3 regions of the Variovorax sp. FW305-3-2-15-B-LB1 genome follow, and region 3 is predicted to be linked to each of the others. Evidence: predicted binding sites of a transcription regulator. Region 3 holds the regulator's gene; each other region holds the start of a gene.

Region 1 (3,273 bases), on a different contig from region 3:
GGCACGCAGCAGCGCCACGCCGCCGCCAGCCACAACGCCTTCTTCCACTGCAGCGCGGGTGGCGTGCAGGGCGTCTTCGACGCGAGCCTTCTTTTCCTTCATTTCGACTTCGGTGGCAGCGCCAACCTTGATCACTGCCACGCCGCCGGCCAGCTTGGCCACGCGCTCTTGCAGCTTTTCACGGTCGTAGTCGCTGGTCGCTTCTTCGATCTGAACGCGCACTTGCTTCACGCGGGCTTCGATGTCACCAGCAGCGCCAGCGCCGTCGATGATGATCGTGTTTTCCTTGCCCACTTCGATGCGCTTGGCTTGACCCAGGTCGGCCAGCGTCACCTTTTCGAGCGTCAGGCCCACTTCTTCAGCGATGACCTTGCCGCCCGTCAGGATGGCGATGTCTTCCAGCATGGCCTTGCGGCGGTCGCCGAAGCCAGGAGCCTTCACAGCCACGACCTTCAGGATGCCGCGGATCGTGTTCACGACCAGCGTAGCCAAGGCTTCGCCTTCGACTTCTTCGGCAATGATCAGCAGCGGACGGCCCGCCTTGGCGACTTGCTCCAGCACCGGCAGCAGGTCACGGATGTTGCTGATCTTCTTGTCGAACAGCAGCACGAAGGGGTTGTCCAACAGCGCCGATTGCTTCTCGGGGTTGTTGATGAAGTAGGGCGACAGGTAGCCGCGGTCGAACTGCATGCCTTCGACGACGTCGAGTTCGCTGTCCAGCGACTTGCCGTCTTCCACGGTGATCACGCCTTCCTTGCCGACCTTGTCCATCGCGTCAGCGATGAGCTTGCCGATGGTTTCGTCGCTGTTGGCCGAGATGGAGCCGACTTGCGCGATTTCCTTGGAGGTGGTGGTGGGCTTGGAAGCCTTCTTCAGCTCGGCGACCAGGGCCGTGACAGCCTTGTCGATGCCGCGCTTCAGGTCCATCGGGTTCATGCCGGCAGCCACCAGCTTGAAACCTTCGCGAACGATGGCTTGTGCCAGGACCGTGGCGGTCGTGGTGCCGTCACCAGCGTTGTCGCTGGTCTTGGAGGCCACTTCCTTCACGAGCTGGGCGCCCATGTTCTGCAGCTTGTCCTTGAGTTCGATTTCCTTGGCCACGGACACACCGTCCTTGGTCACGGTGGGGGCGCCGAACGAACGCTCGAGCACCACGTTGCGGCCCTTGGGGCCCAGGGTCACTTTGACTGCGTTGGCCAGGATGTTGACACCCTCGACCATGCGTGCGCGGGCTTCTCCGCCGAAGACTACGTCTTTTGCTGCCATGATGAATTAACTCCGAATGGATTGAATTTGGATGAGATCGAAAGGAGGAGAAGAATTACTTCTCGACGACTGCGAACAGGTCGTCTTCCTTCATCACGAGCAGTTCGTCGCCATCGACCTTGACGGTCTGGCCGCTGTACTTGCCGAACAGGACGCGGTCGCCGACCTTGACGGTCAGTGCGGCCAGTTCGCCCTTGTCGTTGCGCTTGCCCGGGCCCACGGCCAGGACTTCACCCTGATCGGGCTTTTCGGCGGCTGCGTCGGGGATGACGATGCCAGAGGCGGTCTTGGTTTCGCTGTCAACACGCTTGACGATCACGCGATCGGCCAAAGGACGAAGTTTCATTGCATCTCCTGGAAGGGTAAGAAACGGGTTTGTTTGTGGTCGGGCGCCGGAGAAACCGGCGACCTGTCGACTGGATGGGAGGGCTGTTAGCACTCGTCAGCAGCGAGTGCTAATCATAAGGGCATTCGATGACCTTTCAAGGGCGGCGCCCTTGCCGCCGTTTGGCACCGACGTGCTTTTCCGGGGAAATACCGGGTGGCCGGGTGCCTTCGGCCGGGAAGCTTTGAGGTATTTTGCCCGGGCAAAATAAGGCCGTGCCCATGTCGCCGATGCACGGAGGTCGCGCGCGCAGATTGCTTTTTTGTAATCCGGGTGATCGGTGGTGGACGGGCTTGGCTTCCTAGAGTCGCGGCATCCCGGCAACCTCCAAGGACACCATGACACACACCTTCCGCAACACCGTTTTCGCCGCAGGAGCCGCACTGGCCGCTGCCGGCGCCTTTGCTTCGGGCACCCATGCCGGTGGCCACGGCCACGATGCCGAGGCCGCCGTCGGCAAGCCCGGCGTGGCCGCCAAGGTGACGCGCACGGTCCAGGTCGACATGACGGACTCGATGCGCTTCACGCCGGCGGACATCAAGGTCAAGCAGGGCGAGACGGTGCGCTTCGTCGTCAAGAACTCCGGCGTCCTGAAGCACGAGCTCGTGCTCGGGACCGAGAAGGCGCTGCTGGCGCACTACGAGGCCATGAAGAAGAACCCCGAGATGGAGCACGCCGATCCGAACATGGTCACGCTGGCCGCGGGCAAGACCGGCGAGATCGTCTGGCAGTTCACCCAGGCCGGCAAGGTCGACTTCGGCTGCCTGCAACCGGGCCACTACGACGCCGGAATGAAGGGCGCGGTGCTGGTGGGCAAGGCCGGCAAGTGAGCGTGATGCGCGCGCGTCTTTCACGCGCCGGCCGCCATGCCGGCGCTTTTTCTTCCAGGGGATCGCGCGACAGGGCTTGACCTTCACATCGTGTCAACCTGGACACTGATCGCTTCCCCCTCAAGGGCTTCCCCCTTTCCTGTCGGAGAACGCGAATGAACGACACGTCCACCAGGCACGCAGGACACCCCCCCGGTCATCACGGCCACCACGATCACCACGCATCGCACGGGCATGCGCCCGCGGACCCCGCGCAGCCCGCCGCGCAAGGCACGGTCTACACCTGCCCCATGCACCCGGAGATCCGGCAGGACCACCCGGGCAACTGCCCCAAGTGCGGCATGACGCTGGAGCCCGAGATGCCGACCCTCGACGAGGGCGAAGATCCCGAGCTGAAAGACTTCAAGCGGCGCTTCTTCTGGACGCTGCCGCTCAGCGTTGTCGTCACCGTGCTCGCCATGGCCGGCCACCGCCTGCAGTGGTTCGAGATGGGCACGCAAAGCTGGATCGAGCTCGTGCTCACTGTTCCCATCGTGCTGTGGGCCGGCTGGCCGTTCTTTGTGCGCGCGGTGCAGTCGGTGGCGAACCGCAGCCCGAACATGTGGACCCTGATCGGCCTGGGCACGGCCGCCGCCTTTGTCTACAGCGTCGTGGCCACGGTGGCGCCGGGCGTGTTCCCCGCGTCGTTCGTGTCGATGGGGCGCGTGTCGGTCTACTTCGAGGCGGCGGCGGTGATCATTTCGCTCACCTTGCTGGGCCAGATCCTCGAGCTCAAGGCGCGCTCGCAAACCT
Region 2 (3,273 bases), on a different contig from region 3:
AATTCCTCGCGCTCGAACTGCCGCTGCTCGCGCGCAGCGTGGCGGGCCATGTCGGCCTCGATGCGGCGCACGAACGGCTGGACGACACGCTCGCCATGCTGGCCGCCTTCAAGCCCATGCAGCGCCACAGCCACATCGCGCGGGCGCTGTACGACATGACGGCCGAACACGCCGAACGCGATGCCGTGGCGCACCGGCTGGCCACGCACGCGAGCGACGTGGCGCGCTGCTGGGCGGTGCAGTGGATCACGCTGTCGGGCCTGCCGCTGGCGGCCCAGCTCGACGCCGTGCGCCGCTTTGCCGCCGACCCGCATTTCGGCGTGCGCGAGTTCGCCTGGATGGCGGTGCGCGACAGCGTCATCGATTCGCTCGACGAAGCGCTGGCGCTGCTGCAGCCCTGGGTGGCCGATGCCGATCCGAACGTGCGCCGCTTCGCCAGCGAGCTCACGCGCCCGCGCGGCGTGTGGTGCGCGCAGATCGAGACGCTGAAGGCCGAGCCCTGCCTGGCGCTGCCGCTGCTGGAGCCGCTGCGTGCCGACGCGCATCGCTACGTGCAGAACTCGGTCGCCAACTGGCTCAACGACGCGAGCAAGACGCAGCCCGAGTGGGTCGAGACGCTGTGCACGCGCTGGGTGGCCGAGTCGCCGGTTGCCGAGACCCGCTACATCGCGAAGCGGGCGCTGCGCACGCTGACCAAGTCGACGCCCTGAAGCGTCCCCGAACGAAAAAAAGCCCGGCACTGCCGGGCTTTTTCGTGGAGGAGGGCGGTCGTGACGCTTACGCGTACTCGGCCAGCGCCTTCTTCATCTTCTTCATCGCCGCCACTTCGATCTGGCGGATGCGCTCGGCGCTCACGCCGTACACCGCGGCCAGGTCGTGCAGCGTCATGCCGCCCGAGCCGTCGTCGTTCACCTTGAGCCAGCGCTCTTCGACGATGCGGCGGCTGCGGTCGTCCAGCGCCTCCAGGGCGGTGGCGATGCCGTCGCTCGACAGGCGGTCGCGCTGCTGCGATTCGAGCAGGGCGGTCGGTTCCTGCGTGGCGTCGGCCAGGTAGGCGATGGGGCCGAAGCCTTCGTCGCCGTCATCGGACGGACCCGGATCGAGCAGCACGTCGCCGCCCGACAGGCGGGTTTCCATCTCGAGCACTTCCTCGGGCTTCACGTTCAGGCGCGTGGCCATCTGCGAGACCTCGTCGGGGCTCAGCGTCTCGCGGTGCGTGCCGTTGTCGGCCGCGGCCGAGTCGGCCTTGAAACCCTGCTTCATCGAACGCAGATTGAAGAACAGCTTGCGCTGCGCCTTGGTCGTCGCGACCTTGACCATGCGCCAGTTCTTCAGGATGTATTCGTGGATCTCGGCCTTGATCCAGTGCATGGCGTAGCTCACCAGCCGCACGCCCTGGTCGGGGTCGAAACGCTTCACGGCCTTCATGAGACCGACGTTGCCTTCCTGGATCAGGTCGCCGTGCGGCAGCCCGTAGCCCAGGTACTGGCGGGAAATGGACACGACCAGGCGCAGGTGCGACAGGATCAGCGCACCGGCGGCTTCGAGGTCGTTCTGGTCGCGCAACTTGCGTGCGAAGCCCTGCTCTTCTTCGAGCGTGAGCAGCGGCAGGCGGTTGGCGGCCGAAATGTAGGCATCCAGGTTGCCCAGCGGGGGGACCATCGACCAGGGGTTGGCGACGGCCAGCTGGTTGGCAGAGACTCCAGACAGCGTTGTCATCAGGGGAAACTCCTTTGTGTTGGCCATATTAGCACTCGGTTAGAGGGAGTGCTAAGCCAAGGGTTCCCTTGGGTTTCTATCGTTGCGATAGCTTTTGCTGTCGGTTTTCACTGAGCTTGGAACTTATTTCACTGGGAATGGAACCCTGATGCCTTTGAAATCAACAGCTTGACGCTGCTTCGGGCTTTTGGGACACCGACTAAACGCATCTTTGACCGTCGCAACGAGGCAAAAATTCCCAATTTCTCTCAGATAAGTCGAGATATATATACCCGGATAAAATAAAGTCGATTGAAATTTTTTGGCGCCTTCGTCGAGGTTTAGCGTCGTGGCTACGTGTGCGAGGCGATTTCCCGCAGTTGTGCGCGCGCGGCTTCCGTCCGAACGCGAGGAATCACCCAGTTGTGATGCGTCTCGCGATATGGCCATAGTGAGCCCGCGCGACTGTGCGCACTCCTTAGGCTGCGTCGCCGCTCCCGCCTCAGACTGGATGCCGACGTCCGAGGGTGTCGATCGTTAGATCCGCTCAATGCCCGATTGCAGGCGCCCAGAAGCCGAGAATGCGGTGTCGGCGACCGCAGAGGGGACCGATAGTGGCCAGGACTACATGTTCCCGATCACGTCGCACGCGCGGACCATCCTGGAACGCCAGCTCAAGGCCAAGATCAACGACTTCGTGTTCGGCTACGCCCGACTCCGGCAAGGGCCACATGGTCTGCCTCCCCCCGCAATTCCACATCAAGCAGGCGCGTGCCGAATGCGGCGAGCATTGGTCGATGCACGACCTGCGGCAGACCTTCGCGACGGCGATGACGCTGCTCAACGTGCACGCCTTTACGATCGCGCACCTGATGAAGCACTCAACGAACAGCTCGATGACGCTTTCGTATGTGCCGCCGACGCAGGAGCAATTGCAGGAGGCGCTGACCGGGCTGGAACTGCATCTGCTGGAACGAGTGCGTTCTGTTGCCAATGAAGGGGACGCCCTGGAACAGGCTGAGGCTACTACATGAACAAAAAAGGGTGTGAGCCCCGATCTTGTGGAAAAATCGGGGGCGATACCCGATCTCAGTTTGCAGGCCCTCTTTCAGAATGCACCTCATCACGACGCGCGATGCGACACGGCTCACGGGCCTCTCGACGGAGCAACTCCGCGAGTGGACGAGTCGCCGCGCGTTGATCCCTCCCGATGTAAAGCCCAAAGGGCACGGATCGCCGGCGCGCTACTCCTGGCAGACGATTTTGGTGTTGCGGCTGGCCGTTGTACTGCGAGACCGCTTCAAAATGGAATTGCAAGCCCACCGCGACCTGTTTGCCGAATTGGGCGCGGGATTGGCTCACACCTCCTTCCTGTCGCTCTGGGGCAAGTCCCTAGTCCTCTATGGAGGAGCCAAGTGGGGAGTGATCGATCCGCGCGACGAGGGCGTGGCCATCGACGATTGCATCGTGCTGCGGCTTGATCCGCATTTGCAGCAACTGTCGGACAGCTTTGCCCTTCCCAAGCCCGTAGCACCCGGCCAGTTTGTTGATTGCCGCCGAAAACTGACCCAGCTA
Region 3 (3,273 bases):
ATGCGCCCGCCGTGGACACCGGCACCGGCTTCACTTTTTCGCCCGGGCGCGCGCGCTGCAGGCCGTCGACCACCAGGCGGTCGCCCTCGCGCAGGCCCCGGGTCACGACCCAGTGCTCGCCCTCGGTGCTGCGCACCTCGAGCGCGCGCAGCTCGACCTTGTTGTCGGCCGCCACCACCAGCGCGGTCGGCTCGCCCTTCTCGTTGCGGGCCACGCCGCGCTGCGGCGCCAGGATGGCCTGGCGCTCCACGCCGGACTCGACCTGCGCGCGCACGTACATGCCCGGCAGCAGCAGCCCTTGCGGGTTCGGGAATTCCGCGCGCAACGTGACCGAGCCGGTGGCCTCGTCGACGGCCACTTCGGAGAACTTCAGCGTGCCGGCATGCGGGTAAGGCAGGCCGTCTTCCATGCGCAGGCGGACCTGGGTGCTGGCCGGCGCCATGTCGCCCGAAATGAAGCGACGCTTGAGCTTCGTCAACGCCAGGCTCGACTGCACGACGTCGACGTAGATCGGGTCGAGCCGCTGGATCGTCGCCAGCGCCATCGCCTGGCCCGGCGCCACGAGCGCGCCTTCGGTCACGGCGGAGCGGCCGATGCGCCCCGCGATGGGCGCGGTGATGCGCGTGAAGTCGAGGTTGATGCGCGCCGCCTTCATGGCCGCCTGCGCGGCCTTCACGCCGGCTTGCGCCTGCACCAGCGCCGCCTGCGCCTCTTCGTGTTCCTGCCTGCTCACGGCGTTGGCCTTGACCAGCTCGCCGAAACGATCGGCCTTGCCGCGCAGGCTGGCAATGGTGGCCTGCGACGTGGCCAATGCGGCTTGCGCCTGCTCGTGCGCGGCCTCGAACGGGCCGGGCTCGATCTCGTACAGCACTTGGCCCGCGCGGACCATGCCGCCCTCTTCGAACAGCCGCTTGCGCACGATGCCGTTGACCTGGGGCCGCACCTCGGAGACGCGGTAGGCGGCCGTCCGGCCCGCGAGCTCGGTGTGCACGGCCACGTCGCTGGCGTGCAGCGCCACCACGCCGACTTCGGGCGGCGCGTCATCGGTGGTGGAAGCCTGCTTGGCGCCGCATGCAGCGAGCGCGAGCAGGGACATCGGAAGCAGGAGCTTGAAAAGCGGGGTCATGGCCATCGGAAATCGCAGTGCGGCGCGCGCAGGGATCACCCGGCTCGTTACATTTGCACTCAAATGGTGCATTCTGCCTTCGATGTTGCATTGCAACCTGAAGGAATCCTGTGTTTGCCGTAGGTGAAATCGGCGGCGGCCGCAGGCCTCGCTCGCGCCTCTGGCAAAAAAAAAGGCCGCGAAATGCGGCCTTCGTCGGAGTATCTGCAGAGGGGGGAATGTGTGGTGGTAGGCCGTGAGTGGCTTGAACACTCGACCAACGGATTATGAGTCCGCTGCTCTAACCAACTGAGCTAACGGCCCACGCGGGCCCGATTCTATGCGCCGCGCGCGGCCGCTTACTTGCGGTGGCTCAGCGCGTTGCTCACCAGCCGCGACGTGATGTCGACGATCTGGATCATGCGGTCGTACGGCATGCGGGTCGGGCCGATCACGCCCAGCGTGCCCACCACCTGGCCGTCGACCTCGTAGTTGGCACTGACGATGGACAACTCCTCGAACGGTACGACCTGGCTTTCGCCACCGATGAAGATGCGCACGCCCTCGGCCTTGCTCGACACGTCGAGCAGCCGCATCAGCTGCGCCTTCTCTTCAAAAAGATCGAAGGCGCGCCGCAGCTGCCCCATGTCGCTGGAAAAATCGGTCACCGACAGCAGGTTGCGCTCGCCGGAGATCACGACGTCGTCGGCCTGCGCATCGGTGAGCACTTCGGAGCTGACCTGCACCGCGGCCTGCATCAGCGCGGCGATTTCACCGCGCAGCTTCTCGACCTCGGACTGCAGGCGGTCGCGCACCTGCTCGATCGTCAGGCCCGCGAAGTGCGCGTTGATGTAGTTCGAGGCTTCCACCAGCTGCGACTGCGAGTAGTCGGATTCCGGGAAGATCACGCGGTTCTGCACGTCGCCGTCGGGCGAGACGATGATCACCAGCAGCCGCCGCTCGGACAACCGCAAGAATTCGATCTGCTTGAACACCGAGACGCGCCGCGGCGCCATCACGACGCCCACGAACTGCGACAGGTTCGACAGCAGGTGCGCGGCATTGGCAATCACCTTCTGCGGCTGGTCGGCCGCCAGGCTTGGCGTGCTCATCTGCTCGCGCTGCGCGGTCAGCATGGTGTCGACGAAGAGCCGGTAGCCGCGCGTGGTCGGCACGCGTCCGGCCGAGGTGTGGGGGCTGGCAATGAGCCCCAGCGCCTCGAGGTCGGACATCACGTTGCGGATGGTCGCGGGCGAGAGATCCAGCCCCGCCGAACGCGAGAGCGTGCGTGATCCGACGGGTTGCCCATCGGCGATGTAACGCTCGACCAGCGTCTTCAACAGCAACTTGGCACGGTCGTCCAGCATTGCAAGATTTTAGTGTTGTAATTTGTGAGCTATGACCTCACGCTTTCGTCACGTCGCCCTGATCGGCAAATACCAGGCTTCCGGCGCCCGGGCGCAAGCCGATGCGCGCGACGGCGTGATGGAGGGCATCGGCGCCTTCCTCGAATCGCAGGGTTGCACGGTGTTCGTGGAGCGTTCGTCCTGCGAGGACACCGACGCACCGCCCCACCCGCGCTACCAGGCGCTGTCGGTCGAGGAAATCGGCCAGCGCTGCGACCTCGGCCTCGTGGTCGGCGGTGACGGCACCATGCTCGGCATCGGCCGGCAGCTCGCGTGCTACGGCATCCCGCTGATCGGCATCAACCGCGGCCGGCTGGGCTTCATCACCGACATCCCGCTGGACAACTACCAGGCCACGCTGATCCCGATGCTGGCCGGCGAATACGAAGAAGACCACCGCAGCCTGATGCACGCGCAGGTGCTCCGCGACGAGGCCGTGGTGTTCGACGCGCTCGCGATGAACGACGTGGTAGTCAACCGCGGCGCCACCTCGGGCATGGTCGAGATGCGCGTGTCGGTGGGCCGCCATTTCGTGGCCAACCAGCGCGCCGACGGGCTGATCATCGCGTCGCCCACGGGCTCGACAGCCTACGCGCTGTCGGCCGGCGGTCCGCTGCTGCATCCGGCGGTGCCGGGCTGGGTGATGGTGCCGATCGCGCCGCACACGCTGTCCAACCGCCCCGTATTGCTGCCCGACGCCGACGAGATCGTGATCGAACTGGTGAGCGGGCGCGACGCCAGCGCCAATTTCGACATGCAGTC

Evidence for each region. The regulator HrcA, encoded in region 3, represses chaperone genes, less so after heat shock. The targets are predictions, from matches to a motif close to TTAGCACTCNNNNNNNNNGAGTGCTAA.
Region 1: a site for HrcA is predicted at 1,699-1,725, ahead of AC3WQR_RS23200 (co-chaperone GroES). Genes of this name have one in related genera too.
Region 2: a site for HrcA is predicted at 1,748-1,774, ahead of rpoH (RNA polymerase sigma factor RpoH). Genes of this name have one in related genera too.

Annotation. Positions count from the first base shown of each region.
Region 1 covers NZ_JBYSZY010000044.1:29,037-32,309, reverse strand. The annotation lists gene groL (chaperonin GroEL) at 1-1,266, opposite strand, end outside; gene AC3WQR_RS23200 (co-chaperone GroES) at 1,322-1,612, opposite strand; gene AC3WQR_RS23195 (cupredoxin domain-containing protein) at 1,990-2,481, shown strand; gene AC3WQR_RS23190 (copper-transporting P-type ATPase) at 2,637-3,273, shown strand, end outside.
Region 2 covers NZ_JBYSZY010000064.1:47-3,319, reverse strand. The annotation lists gene AC3WQR_RS27220 (DNA alkylation repair protein) at 1-710, shown strand, start outside; gene rpoH (RNA polymerase sigma factor RpoH) at 778-1,719, opposite strand; gene AC3WQR_RS27210 (hypothetical protein) at 2,430-2,732, shown strand; gene AC3WQR_RS27205 (MerR family transcriptional regulator) at 2,812-3,273, shown strand, end outside.
Region 3 covers NZ_JBYSZY010000023.1:25,807-29,079, reverse strand. The annotation lists gene AC3WQR_RS16160 (efflux RND transporter periplasmic adaptor subunit) at 1-1,096, opposite strand, end outside; tRNA gene AC3WQR_RS16155 (tRNA-Ile) at 1,353-1,429, opposite strand; gene hrcA (heat-inducible transcriptional repressor HrcA) at 1,465-2,472, opposite strand; gene AC3WQR_RS16145 (NAD kinase) at 2,504-3,273, shown strand, end outside.